DNA from 2 places in the Arthrobacter sp. CAN_A214 genome. Region 2 is predicted to be linked to the other one. Evidence: predicted binding sites of a transcription regulator. Region 2 holds the regulator's gene; the other holds the start of a gene.
The links. Region 2 encodes HspR, which represses chaperone genes until heat shock. Its sites were predicted from a motif close to AAGTTGAGTCNNNNNGACTCAACTT; they were not measured.

Region 1: the regulator HspR is predicted to act here: its motif matches at 2,926-2,950, upstream of IWX65_RS00965 (Hsp20/alpha crystallin family protein).

Annotation. Positions count from the first base shown of each region.
Region 1 covers NZ_JADOUU010000001.1:218,044-224,832, forward strand. The annotation lists gene IWX65_RS00950 (family 4 glycosyl hydrolase) at 1-1,132, shown strand, start outside; gene IWX65_RS00955 (DUF7793 family protein) at 1,109-1,558, opposite strand; gene IWX65_RS00960 (DUF7793 family protein) at 1,555-1,938, opposite strand; gene IWX65_RS00965 (Hsp20/alpha crystallin family protein) at 2,402-2,863, opposite strand; gene IWX65_RS00970 (GNAT family N-acetyltransferase) at 3,331-3,831, opposite strand; gene mgrA (L-glyceraldehyde 3-phosphate reductase) at 3,831-4,877, opposite strand; gene IWX65_RS00980 (alanine racemase) at 4,925-6,019, opposite strand; gene IWX65_RS00985 (HpcH/HpaI aldolase family protein) at 6,009-6,728, opposite strand.
Region 2 covers NZ_JADOUU010000011.1:96,854-103,642, reverse strand. The annotation lists gene dnaK (molecular chaperone DnaK) at 1-903, shown strand, start outside; gene IWX65_RS11190 (nucleotide exchange factor GrpE) at 906-1,613, shown strand; gene IWX65_RS11185 (DnaJ C-terminal domain-containing protein) at 1,772-2,767, shown strand; gene IWX65_RS11180 (heat shock protein transcriptional repressor HspR) at 2,847-3,287, shown strand; gene IWX65_RS11175 (hypothetical protein) at 3,401-3,964, shown strand; gene IWX65_RS11170 (PspA/IM30 family protein) at 3,974-4,672, shown strand; gene IWX65_RS11165 (DUF5655 domain-containing protein) at 4,647-5,213, opposite strand; gene IWX65_RS11160 (YsnF/AvaK domain-containing protein) at 5,269-6,006, opposite strand; gene IWX65_RS11155 (DUF2382 domain-containing protein) at 6,054-6,789, opposite strand, start outside.

The DNA.
Region 1 (6,789 bases), on a different contig from region 2:
GGTGGGGGCCGACGTCGTCTTCGCGGCCGTCCGCAGCGGCGGGCTGGAGGGCCGCATCCTTGACGAACGTGTCGCGCTCGGTGCGGGCCTGCTGGGTCAGGAAACCGTCGGCGCGGGTGGAATCTCCTACGCTCTCAGATCCATTCCCGACATGATGCACGTGGCGCGCCTGCTGCAGGAGCATGCGCCCGACGCGTGGCTCATCAACTTCACCAATCCCGCGGGAATGGTGACCGAGGCACTTCAGACTGTCCTCGGCGGACGGGTGATCGGCATCTGCGATTCGGCGTCGGGCCTCGTCACGCGTGCCTGCGCTGCCGCAGGCGTCCCGCTGGCCCCCGGGTCCCTCACCGGCGTCGACTATGTAGGCCTGAACCACCTCGGGTGGCTGCGGGGGTTGATGCACGACGGCGAGGACCGGCTTCCGGCCCTGCTGCGGGATCCTGCACGGTTACTGTCCTTCGAGGAGGGCAGGGTGTTCGGCCCTGACCTGCTTCGGCTTCTCGGTGCCCTGCCCAACGAGTACCTGTTCTACTACTACTTCCATCGTGAGGCACTGCGTGCGGTGTCATCCGCCGGGCAGACTCGCGGCGAGATCCTCGCGAGCCAGCAGCACGGGCTGTACCCGCAACTGCTCGAGGCGACGCAGCCGTTCGCGGTATGGGAGGAAGCGCGGTTGGCCCGGGAGTCCGGCTACCTCGTGGAGGCGCGCCGCCCTGACGAGCAACGGGAGCTGAGCGACCTCGCCGGAGGCGGTTACGAAAGGATGGCACTGCAGGTGATGCACGCGCTGCTGACGGACACTCCCGCCGAACTGATCCTGAACGTCCGCAACGGCACAACCTTCGGTGGGCTGCCGGAGGACGCCGTCGTCGAGGTCCCCGCACGGGTGTCCGGCAGCGGGGCTGTTCCGCTCCCCGTCGCGCCCCTGACCGTTTCCCAACTCGGTCTGATGGCCTCGGTCAAGGCGGCTGAGCAGCAAACCGTGCAGGCGGCTTTGCGTGCGGACCGGGACGCGGCACTGAAGGCCTTCACTCTCCACCCGCTCATCGATTCGGCGCACGCTGCAGTCCGCGTGCTGCAGGGGTATGAGAAGGTTTTTCCCGGCCTACGGAGCTCCTGGCGGGAGTGAGAGCTCGACCGGCTCGAATGTCGAGGGCTCGAGGACGCAGTCCCGGTCGAGATGACGGCGTCCGAGCAGCCACTCTTCGCCTGCCTCCTCGGAGTCGAAGTAGCAGGTGGGGTACGGCGGGCGATGCACTCCAATGAAGAATCCCGCCAGGAGCCGGTCCACGGCCGAGTGCCCGACGAGCGCCATCGCTGAGATATCCAGGTTACCGGCGAAGGCGCTGAGGGATCCTCGGCTGAGGGACACCATACCGTTGAGGTTGACAAGCATCGGCCCGCACACGAGCGGGGAGAGCTCAGCAAGCCGGGCGATCAGCTGCCGGGCGTCGTCGTCGGAGATGGTGATGCCCCTATCCCAGTCGACGCGGATGAGATCGTTGTCCTCCCGGGCCGCGACAAACCTGACCGTGCGATTTCGCGGATTGCTCATGGGTTCTTTCCCCCGGGGCTCATCTTCCCAAGCCAGCTGACCGCATCGGCCTCCGAGGTGAAGAATCCCGTTGGATGGCCGGCGTTCCCCGAAGGTGCAGCCAGGACCCGGTCCATGGGACCCCGTCCCACCATTGCCGCGGCGAGGACATCGCTGCACGCATTGAAGACGTCCCGGGCCTCGGTACTGATGGAGATGAGCATCGTCAGGTCGACCAGGAGAACGTACGGTTTTCCGCCGGCCAGGAAGGTACTCGTTTCCAGGACCGACCGGACGTCGTCGGCTTCCACCTGGGAGGAAGGCTCCCATTCGAGGCGGAGTCCGTTTCCTCCAGTGGTGCTGATCCACGCTTTACCCCTGGCGGCTGATACGCGGCCCATTCGAATCTCCCCCGGTAACTGAGCTTCGTAGCGATGCACTGTAGCGAAGCGTAGTCCGAAGTTCTCGACCGAACCTCGTGACACGGCGGAGGGCTTGCGGGTGCGTTTGAGAAGCCTTGTTACGGCGGGCAGCAGGCCGCCGAAGGGAGAATCCAAGCTTTTCCCAAGAACGGCCCGTGATGATTGCGTCAAGGCAGCAGTTCAAGGGAAGCCGGCGGCAGAACTGCCGGTGATTGGGCAGCTGCCCTCGAATGGGACCGGGGGCCGCAAGCCCTCTTGAGACCGGGGCTTCACCCCCAGCAACGCCCCCGGTCCCTTTCTCGACCTTGCTGCGAGTTGCTCCGAGTTGCCCCGGTTGCCCTAGGGATCTCCACGGGAAGTCGTCCCGAATCGTTTCCACGAGAAACGCCGGACCCAACCGTTGGTCGGGTCCGGCGCCCTGCGGTGCTCTCGAACAGGCGTCCTATGACTCCACTGACTGCTGCTTGTTGCGTGAATTCGTGCCCTCTTCGACGACGTCGGATTCGTGGTTGGTGGTCACTGCGATCTTGCGGGACTTCGCCTTCTCGACCACAGGGATGGTGACGCTCAGGACACCGTTCTCGTAGTGTGCGGAGATGTTCTCGGTGTCGATTCCCTGTCCCAGGTTGAGCTGGCGCAGGAACGAGCCGCTGTCACGCTCACGGGTCAGCCACTGGACACCGTCAGCACCCTGCAGTGTCCGCTCCGCACGAATGGTCAGCAATTGCCCGTCAACATCGATGTCGACCGATCCTGGATCCAATCCTGGAAGATCCGCGTTCAGTACGTAATGATCTCCCTGGCGGTACAGGTCCATCGGCATCCCGCGCAGGCCCGGCCCACTGTTCAGAAGCGCACCGGCAACACGGTCGATCTCGCGGAACGGGTCAAACCTCATAGCCATTGTTGTCAACTCCTTCAGGTATGCCGCTTCCCTCGGAAGCAACGATCGATTTATTGTTCGGATAGTTGAGCGCCCTCCGCTCAACTACGGAAATGGATTAGCACTCCTGTAGGGAGAGTGCCAGATCTGCCGGGAGAATTTTCCTTTCCGCATTCGACCTCGCCACCGGTGTCCTTCGAGCCGTCAACGGCCGGTGCCGACCGCTCAGGATGGCCGGAAGGACCGGACACAAGGCAGGTCCTTCCGGGGTCCTCCCGCGATAGCCCCTGCACGGGCTTACGATCGCCCCCGGCGCGAAGGACCTCCTCGCCCGTCTGGGGAGGCATCGGACCGGCACCGCGTGCCTGTACATCCCGTCGCTGGCAGAGGTCGACCCCGAAGTGCTTCGGGAGTTGATCCGGCTGGGTCACGCACAGATGACGACGGCGGACTTCACCTTCGGCTAGCACTCGCGCGGGAGCGCGTCCCTAGAGTGCCCGATACATGATGTGGAGGCCGGTCAGTCCCCGTACAGGATGCCGGAAGGCGTTCGGAACAGTGCCGATCACCTCGAATCCCAGGGACTGCCACAACGCCACCGCCCGCTCATTCGTCTGCACCACGGCGTTGAACTGCATGGATTCATAGCCCTGACCCCGGGCCTCCTCCATCACCCGCGCGGCGAGCAACCGCGCGAACCCTTTCCCGCCGGCGTCAGCCGCCACCAGGAAAGAGGCGTTGGCAACGTGGCTGCCGTTGCCCCCACGGTTGGCGTGCAATTGAGCAGTGCCCACCACGACGTCGTCGTCGACCACCACATAGACGCACAACGTTGCATCGAGGAGCACCTCGGGGAACCACTCCCGCCGCGCCGCATCCTCCTCCATGGCGGGATCCCAGCAGTAGGTGTCCCCGGCCCTGACCACCGGCTCCATAATGCGCCAGATGGCGGCCCAGTCACTGCGAACCGCCGTCCGGACGGCGCGCATCAGGCCTTCAGCGCTCCCGCCCACAGGTTGATGTCCGATTCGACGGCGAACTCATCGATCGCGTGCAGCTCCTCAGCGGTGAAGTCGAGGTTGTTGACGGCCGCGAGGCTGTTCTCGAGCTGCTTCACGCTGGACGCCCCGATGAGCGCCGAGGTGATCGGGGTCCCCTTGGCCTGCGGCCGCAGGATCCAGGCGATCGCCATCTGAGCCAGCGTCTGGCCACGCCCGCCTGCGATCTCGTTGAGGCCCCGCACGCGTAACAGGTTGTCCTCGGACAGGTGGCCTTCCGAGAGTGACTTGTCCGCGGCGGCCCGGGAATTCGCAGGAACGCCGTCGAGGTACCGGTCGGTGAGGAGGCCCTGGGCCAGCGGTGAGAACGCTATGGACCCGGCACCCACCTTCTCGAGCGCCTGGGGCAGGTTCGGCTCGCCATTCTCGACCCACCGGTTGAGCATCGAGTAGGACGGCTGGTGAATGAGCAGCGGAGTGCCCATCTCGCGGAGGATGGCTGCGGCTTCGATGGTCTTCCCGGGCGAGTAGGACGAGATGCCGGCGTAGAGTGCGCGCCCGGACCGGACGGCGGTGTCGAGTGCGCCCATGGTCTCCTCGAGGGGAGTTTCGGGGTCGGGCCGGTGGCTGTAGAAGATGTCCACATAGTCGAGGCCCATGCGGTTCAGCGACTGGTCGAGGCTGGCCAGGAGGTACTTGCGGGAGCCGAAGTTGCCGTAGGGGCCGGGCCACATGTCGTAGCCGGCCTTGCTCGAAATAACGAGCTCGTCGCGGAAGGGCCGGAAGTCGTCGGCGAAGTGGCGCCCGAAGTTCGTCTCGGCGCTGCCGTAAGGCGGTCCGTAGTTGTTCGCCAGGTCGAAGTGCGTGACGCCGAGGTCGAAGGCACGGCGCAGGATGGCGCGCTGGGTATCGAAGGATTTGTCGTCGCCGAAGTTGTGCCAGAGGCCGAGGGACACAGCGGGCAGCTGCAGCCCACTCTTGCCGACACGGCGGTACTTCATCTTTTCGTAACGGTCTTCTGCGGGGCGGTAGGTCATCCACCCATCCTATTCGGGACATTGCCGCGCCGACTCTCCGGAACCGTTCAGCTGTTCTGTCCCCGCGCGGCAATTTCCCACTCATCCTCGACCGATCCATCCCGCACCACGCTCACCCGATCGACGAGGTTCATCGTGAGGCACACATGGTTGGGGACAACCCGGAGCCGCTGCCCGTGCGCCGGCAGCGCGGTGCCGTCGGGCCATTCGATGGTGGCGTGATGCTCGGACAGGGCGACGATGCGCGCGGCGGGCTCGTCGAGAAGCCTCCCGTAGCCGGTAGCCCAGGCGGGACGGTCGCTCCCCAGGATCTTGCTTCCGGAGTCGACGACGACGCGGCGGCCCCTGCCGCTTGCCGGAGCAGATCGGCTCACGACCGTTGCGGCGACCGTCAGCGCAATGTCCTCCAGTGCGCAGCGCTGCAGCTCGTACTGCTGCGCGTCCCCGAGAACGTAGACACCCGGACGCAGCTCGGTGGCCGCGCCTCCTCCGCCGAGAAGGGCTGTGGGTGTGGAACCGCCGCTCAGCTCAGCGACGTCGAATCCTGCTGCTCGAAGGCGCGAGGACGCTTCCGTGAGCGCGGCATCCTCGTCCTGCAGGGCGCGCTGGGGCATTCCGGGTGCATAGCTGTGGCCGGGGAAGGTGAAGGCTCCGTCGACGACGAGTCCTGCATCCGCGGCCGCGCGGGCGACGTCCACGACGTCGGCGGGCACGGCACCGCTGCGGTGGTGCCCGCTGTCCACCTCCACCAGCACTTTGATGTTTCGGGCTCCCGCGCCGAGATTCCGGCCCATCTCCGCGGCGCTCTCCACCGAGTCGACGCCGACCCGGATGGCCGCCGCTTCGCTGAGGACCCGCAGTCGCCGTGCGCGACGTGCGTCGACCCACAGCGGGTAGGCGATGAAGAGATCCGCCGCCCCGCCCGCCGCGAAGGTCTCGGCCTCCCCCATCGTGGCCACGGTCAGTCCCACAGCGCCCGCTGCGAGCTGCCTGGCGCCGATTTCGAGGACCTTGTGCGTCTTCGCGTGGGGCCGCAGTCTCACTCCCCGCGTGCGCATCGCCGACGCCATCCGGGCGATGTTCGCATCGAGCACACCGACGTCGATCATCACCGACGGCGTGTCGATCTGGTCAGGAATCATCGGCCGACAGACCGGCGCGGGCGGCGGCGCTTCCCTGGTGGAGGACGCCGGTGTCGGTGGCCACCGCGATCCACGCGAAGCCCTGTTCCTGAAGCGCCCTCGTGCGGTCCGGCGAGCCTGCGTAGGCGCCCGCCGGTATCCCTGCTGTGCGGCAGGCCCGCACGATCGTGGGAAGCGGCGCGTGCTCCGAGCGGTCGGACAGAAGGTCATCGACGTCGAGCCCGAGCGCGAGGGACAGATCGAAGGGGCCCACGAACAGCATGTCGAGGCCGGGCGTCGCGGCGATCGCGTCGAGGTTCTCCACGGCGAGCGCAGTCTCCACCATCACTGCACAGAAGGGCACGGGTACCACCGTCCCACTGCCCGCGGGAGTGCCTGGCAGCGGACCCCAGCTGCGCCTGCCCCGGGGCGGATAGTGGGCAGCTGCGACAGCCGACTCGGCGTGCTCCGCGGTGTCGACCAGGGGCACGATGACGCCGTCGGCTCCGGCGTCGAGCGCTCGTCCGATGAGGGTGGGATCATTCGCTGCCACCCTCACCAGCACGGTGGCCTCCCGATCACGGCGCAGGGCGAAGGAATCCCGAAGGGCGCGGTCGTCGAAGTGGCCATGCTGCGCGTCGAGGCCCAGCCAGTCGAAGCCGGCGTGCTCGAGCTCTGCGGCCGTGCGGGGCTCCCCGAGGGTCACCCACACTCCGGGTTTCGTCGTCATGCAGCCATTCTCGCCGAAACGGCACAGGAAGTCGTGCACTCGTGGTGGGGAGCGGCCTGGA
Region 2 (6,789 bases):
GTGAGCGAGCTCGTCAAGGAACTTGCCGGCGGCAAGGAGCCCAACAAGGGCGTCAACCCCGATGAGGTTGTCGCCGTCGGTGCCGCCCTCCAGGCCGGCGTGCTGAAGGGTGAGCGCAAGGACGTCCTGTTGATCGACGTCACCCCGCTGTCCCTCGGCATCGAGACCAAGGGTGGCATGATGACCAAGCTCATCGAGCGCAACACCGCCATCCCCACCAAGCGGAGCGAGACCTTCACGACGGCGGATGACAACCAGCCGTCCGTCGCCATCCAGGTCTTCCAGGGCGAGCGCGAGTTCACCCGTGACAACAAGCCGCTCGGCACCTTCGAACTGACGGGTATCGCACCGGCCCCCCGCGGCGTCCCCCAGGTCGAGGTCACCTTCGACATCGACGCCAACGGTATCGTCCACGTCTCGGCGAAGGACAAGGGCACGGGCACCGAGCAGTCCATGACCATCACCGGTGGATCCTCCCTCTCGAAAGAAGACATCGACCGCATGGTCCGCGAGGCTGAGGAGCACGCCGCCGAGGACAAGACGCGCCGTGAAGCAGCAGACACGCGCAACGGCGCCGAGCAGCTCGCCTACTCCGTGGACAAGCTGATTGCCGACAACTCGGACAAGCTGCCCGAGGAGGTCAGGACCGAGGTCCAGACCGACGTCGACGCTCTCAAGAAGGCGCTCGAGACGCAGGACAACGACGACGAAGTAAAAACCGCGTTCGAGAAGTTGCAGTCTTCGCAGTCGAAGTTGGGCGAAGCGATCTACGCCCAGGCCCAGCAGGAAGCCGGCCAGCCAGGCTCGGACGGAACTGCAAATGACGAGTCCGCTTCCACCGGCGCCGACGAGGATATTGTTGACGCCGAGGTTGTAGACGAAGACACCAGCGAAAAGAAGTAATCATGCCGCACCACGGAAACGAAGAAGAACATCAGTCGGAACCGGTAAGTTTTAGCGACAACCGCAAGATTGACCCTGAAACGGGCAAGGTCCGTGGGCAGCAGAAGGACGCCGGGGACCCGGCACCGGAAACCCCGGTGACCGGGGAGCCGGTGGCTGGTCCTGACGCGCTGGATGGCGAGGTGCTGGACGCCGAATCCTCCACCACGCGGGATGAGGCGGACGGTGACGCCCTCGCCCAGGCCGAAGCGATCCTCAACGAGGCAAGCGTCGACGGTGAGTCCAATCCCGCGGTCGACGTCGTCGCCGAGCTTCGCGACGACCTGCTCCGGCTGCAGGCCGAGTACGTCAACTATCGCCGCCGGGTCGAGCGTGACCGGGATGTGGCGAGGGACCAGGCAGTGATCGGTGTCCTCAACTCAGTCATGCCCGTGCTCGATGACATCGACGCCGCGCGCCAGCACGGTGACCTAGCCGAGGGCCCGTTCGCGGCGATCGCGGCCAAGCTCGAGAACGTCCTCAAGGCGTACGAGCTGACGCGCATCGACGAAACCGGTGTGGCCTTCGACCCGAACATCCACGAGGCACTGATGCAGCAGCCCAGCGCGGATGTTACGACGGACAGCGTGAACCAGATTCTCCGCGCGGGGTACCGCAAGGGGGAGCGGGTCCTCCGGGCCGCCCAAGTGATCGTCGCAGTGCCGGAGTAATCAGCGCCATGATCGCCGGGACAGTCCCCGAACGGCGGCAACAAAATTTCTGCGGGCCTGGCGGCCCTTCGAATATCAAGGCCGTCTTCCCCGGGAACTGTCCCGGCTGCGCTGCTTGCTCACCCATGTATTAGACGAACGACGAAAGGAGACACCAATTGGCTAGTCAGGATTGGGTCGACAAGGATTTCTACAAGATCCTCGGTGTCTCCAAAGACGCATCCGATGTCGACATCAAAAAGGCATACCGGAAGCTCGCACGTAAGCACCACCCTGACCAGAATCAGGGCGACGCCGGCTCCGAACGGATGTTCAAGGATGTGTCCGAGGCCTACTCGGTCCTTTCCGACGCCGAAGAGCGGCAGCAGTACGACGCCATCCGCGCCATGGGCGGGGGAGCGAGGTTCTCTGCTGGAGGAGCAGGCGGCGGGGGTCAGGCCGGCGGGTTCGAGGACGTCTTCGGCAATCTCTTCGGGCAGGGTGCCGGTCCCCGCACCCGCAGCGGGGCGCGCGGCTCCAATGGTTACAGCAACCTGCCGCCTGAATTCGCCGACCTCTTCGGCGGCGGGGGCGCAGGCGGATTCTCCGGAGGTTTCCAGCCTCCGGCGCGCAAGGGCGCCGACCGCACGGCGAGCACCACCATCTCCTTCGCCGGTGCCATTCGGGGAACTACCGTCGGCCTGCGTGAGCCATCAGGTGAGCAGATCGATGTGCGCATTCCCGCCGGGATCAAGGAGGGCCAGAAAGTGCGCGTGCGCGGCAAAGGCCAGACAGGTCCTGCCGGCACGGGGGACCTCATGGTCACTGTCCACATCAAGGACCACCCCTTCTTCCAGCGCGACGGCGACAATATCCGCGTACATGTGCCCGTCACCTTCCCCGAGGCCGCCCTGGGCGCGCAGATCGAGGTGCCCACACTGTCGGGTGACCTGGTGAAGATGAAGGTGCCCGCAGGAACGCCCTCCGGACGTACCCTGAGGTTGAAGGGCCGCGGCGTGTCGACCGCCAAGGCCGCAGGGGATCTGTTGGTGACGATCGACGTCGTTGTTCCCCAGAACCTGTCGAAGGAAGCCGCGGCCGCGGTCGAAGCGTTTGCGAAAGCCACCGCCGATGCCGACCCGCGCGGAACCCTGGCAGAAAAAGCCCGACTGTAGCCGGCGGAGCCAGTCCGCGGCCATAGCGCCACGCAATACGAAAGACGTGTAGCCAGCACATCGGAAGGAGGTTCCCGGTATGGATTCAGCGATCCCCATCTATGTGATTTCCGTGGCAGCCGAACTCGCCGATATGCACCCGCAGACCCTGCGCCAGTACGACCGGCTTGGCCTCGTCATCCCGAGCAGGGCGCCCGGGCGGGCCCGCCGGTACTCGCCGAAGGATGTGGGAACGCTTCGGGAAATTCAGCGCCTGTCCCAGGAGGGTGTCTCGCTGGAAGGTATCCGGCGGATCCTCGAGCTCGAGAACCAAGTGGCTGCGCTGCAGTCCCGAGTGCAGGAACTGGGCGCGGAGCTAGCGCTCCGCCGCAGCCAACCGGACGCGAGCCGGGTGTTCGCGGCGGGGCTCGCCGGCGACGTCGTCACCCTGGCGAGGGGCAAGCGGCCGCGTCCACGAAGCCAGGCCCTCATGGTGTGGCGGCCGGATCCCCAATCCAGCGGCGCCAAACGGATCCTGTGACAAGCCGGTCGCGCCGGCCATCGGCCCGGGGCCGATCTGGATAATCACGCAAGCTCAGGGCAGACTAGAGGCATGCTCAACCATCCACAACCCTCCCGGAAGATGTTGGTGTAATGGACTCGTTCATCGAGATTCTTGCCCTGGGCGTAGGTATTCTGACGGCGACAGGAGTAGGCACCGCCGTTGCCGGATGGGTGGTCGTCCGAAAGGTCAAACGCTCCCGCATCCTTCAGCGAGCAGCAGGAGACAGCGTACTCGCAGCGAAGTCATTTGCGCCGGACAAGGCCGTTCGGGAACCCGCGAGACTGATCGGCGAGATGCGCCGCTCCAGCAGGGCGACCCGGGGTGCGATCGAGGAAGCCACCCGGCACGAGTGGCCGGTTGGCCATCTACCGCAGGCAGCCCAGGACCTCGATCGTGCAATGCTCTCGCTGGAGAATCAGCTCCGGATTGCCGACCGGGAGCCCAACCGCGCGCTCAAGGGTGAATGGACGGCGGACCTCGCGCAGCAGGCCCGCGCCCTCGATGAGCTCTCGGCGGACCTCCGCAGGTGCCTGCTCCAGTCCAGCCGGTCCGTCGATCAGCTGCAACTCGAACAGGCCAGTTCCCGACTGACCGCGGAGATCAGCGCCATGCAGTCCTGGCGGAGTTCCTACGGGTCCCGGCAGGCTTGGTAGGACAGCACAGTGTCGATCAAGCGTCGGATCACCCGCATCGTCCAGGCCAATCGTGCCGCCGCGCAGGCATCAAAAGAGGATCCGCAGGTCAACGCCCGGCACGCGCAAGACCAGCAGCAGGGCATGCTTGACCAGGCGAGACGTGCGGCGGCCGACGTCGCAGCCCACCGCCGGCGCATCGAGATAGCGGCCTCCGAGGCCGGGGCATACACCCAGTACCTCGATGAGCAGGCGGCTGCGGCGGTTCAACGGGGCGACGACGAAACCGCGCGCAACGCTATCCGTGAAGGTATAGGTGCCCGTAAGCGTTATGACCTGCTGGCGCAGCAGTTCTCGGAGGCTGACCTGCAAAGCCGGCAGTTGCAGGGTGATCTGGAGCGCCTTGAGCGCCGGATCTTCGACAGTTCCCTCGAATATCAGAGCATGCTGGCGCGGCGGACTGCTGCAGAGGCGGCCCTCGGGGTGCAGAAGTCGATCAGCGCCTCGTCCAGGGCGTCGTTCGGTGCCGAAGCCGCCCGCAGGGAGGCCGAGCGGGAGGTGCGCCGGCTGCGCGCCCAGGCCGAGGCGCGGGAGGAGCTGGCCTGGACGGACCCGTCGTCGCCACGCATGGAACAGGCGTTCGAGGAACTCGAAGCCGAAGCTGACACGCAGCAGGAACTCGAACGGTTGAAGAAGTCGCGGGCTACAGGCTATCCTCCCGGGCAGTAGTAAGCGCGTCCAGGACGGCGTCGTCGACCTCGGCCGGTTCCCGCAGGCGCAGGCGCCAGGCGAAAGGGTCACCGGCGTTGCGCACTGGTTCGAGCGCTGCAACGTCCGCCAGGTCCACCCGCACGAAGACATCGACGGTCGTCTTGTTCGTCGGTGCCACCTGGGCGAACTTGCGGCGCGGAGTCTGCAGCGAGACGTAGGTCTTGCGCATCTGGATCTCCACGTGTTCGGCGGACTGCGCCCATAACAGCAACCGGTCGGCGATGGGCCGTAGTGCGAGCCGATCCGCGTACTGGGCTTCGAACAGCTCTTCGGCGGATTTTTGGAAGAATTCCGGATACCCGAACATCTCCCAGTCGATGCTCATGAGGTTGTAGCCGGTGATGCCCTGATCATTCAGCCATAACGACAGGGACTCCCTCGTGGTGATGCCGGCGTTTCGAGCCTCGCCTGCCCACACCGGCGCACTGCGTCCCGTGGTTCGACTCAAACGCTCCGCGCTCGAGTCGACCATGCTCCGCCAGGTCTTGATCTCGCTCATTCACCCACTGTAGTAGGGGTGTGGCCTGCAGAGTCCGGTCAACCCGTGGGGCACCTCAGGTGAGCTCGGTGGCTTCTATGACCTCCTTGCGGACCTCGCCGCTGACCGTCTCCGCCTCGGTGATGGTCTCCTTGGTCAGGGTGATCCGTTCAACAGGGACGGTTTCGAGCTCGATAACGGCCCGCTCCTCGTAGAGGACGATCTCGTACTCTCCTTCATCGAAGGGGGTGCCGATCCTCTCCACGCCTGGCGCGGCCGCGATCGCTTCGCCGGCATCTCCCACCGGTAGGTGCTCGATCCGAATCTCCTCACGACGCACGGGGATGGTCTGGGTGACGGTCTCTGTCACGATGTATTTGTGAATGCGGACCTTGCCGCTCTCCCTGGTTTCGGTGCCCACCCTCAGCCGCTCTTCCGAGCGGGTCATTCCCGGACCGGATGCCCCGGACCCGGCCTGGGCATTTTGTACCGCCGCAGGCATCTTCAAACCATAGTGGCGGAGGAGCTGTTCCTCCTGATCGGTGCTCAGGCTTTCGACGTCCGACATTCTCGGTGAGCCTTCCACCAGCGCCTTTTCGTAAGGGACACGAAGCTCCCGGCCGTCCACGGCGGCTCCGGAGAGCGGGACAAGTGCTGTTGCATTGCCGGGAGCGCCTGTTCCGACGAGGATCCAGGACGGCTGGCCGGTTGCATCATCGACGAAGATCCGTTCGATGGAACCGAGGTCCCCGTCCTCCGTTCGGACCTGACCATCCGCATTGATCAGATCGGCTATTTGTTCATAGGTAATCATGGGTATCTCCTCGAGCTGGGTCTGGGATTGGAAGGTGCGGTCGATGCTCAGCGGAGGGGAGTGGCGTCGTCGTCGAATCCACCGGCCCCGTCGATCCCGGTGACCCCGTCCGTCTCCAGGCGTTCCTTGCGGACCACTTCGTTCACCGTTTCTGTGTGGGTGACCGTGTCCTTGGTCAGCCGCACCCGTTCGACCGCGACAGTTTCCTTCCCGACGACCGCGCGTTGCTCATGAAGGGTGATCTCGTACACCTCTTCACGGAGTTCCACATTTCGGGGCGCTTTCTTGCGGTTGGCGTTGGAAATGGGCGCACGCTTGATGCGCACCTCCTCACGGGATACCGGAACAGTTCGCGTGGCCGTTTCAGTGACGACATATTTCCGCAGACGGACACGCCCCGCCTCGCGCCGTTCGGTGCCGATTCGCAGCCGCTCCTCGGAAAGCGTCAGTGCAGGGGCTTCTGCTGAATCGGAGGAGGTTGCTACCGATGCTTCGGTTCCGGACAAGGGCGTACCCACCGTGTCGTTCGAGCCGGTGTTCCGCATCAGCCCGTAGTGGCGGTAGAGGAGGTGCTCCTCCTCGGGGCTGAGGTGACCGTCGCGGTCCACCTTCGGGGCGTCCCTCACCCTGTCCTTCGGATAGGTGACCCGGAGATCCTTCCCGTCGATTTCGGCGCCTTCGAGCGGAATGAAAGTTTCCGAGGTTCCGAACAACCCGGTATTGACCGTCACCCAGCTTGCCCGGTCGGTGTCGTCATCGACGTAGATCTGGCCGATGGGACCG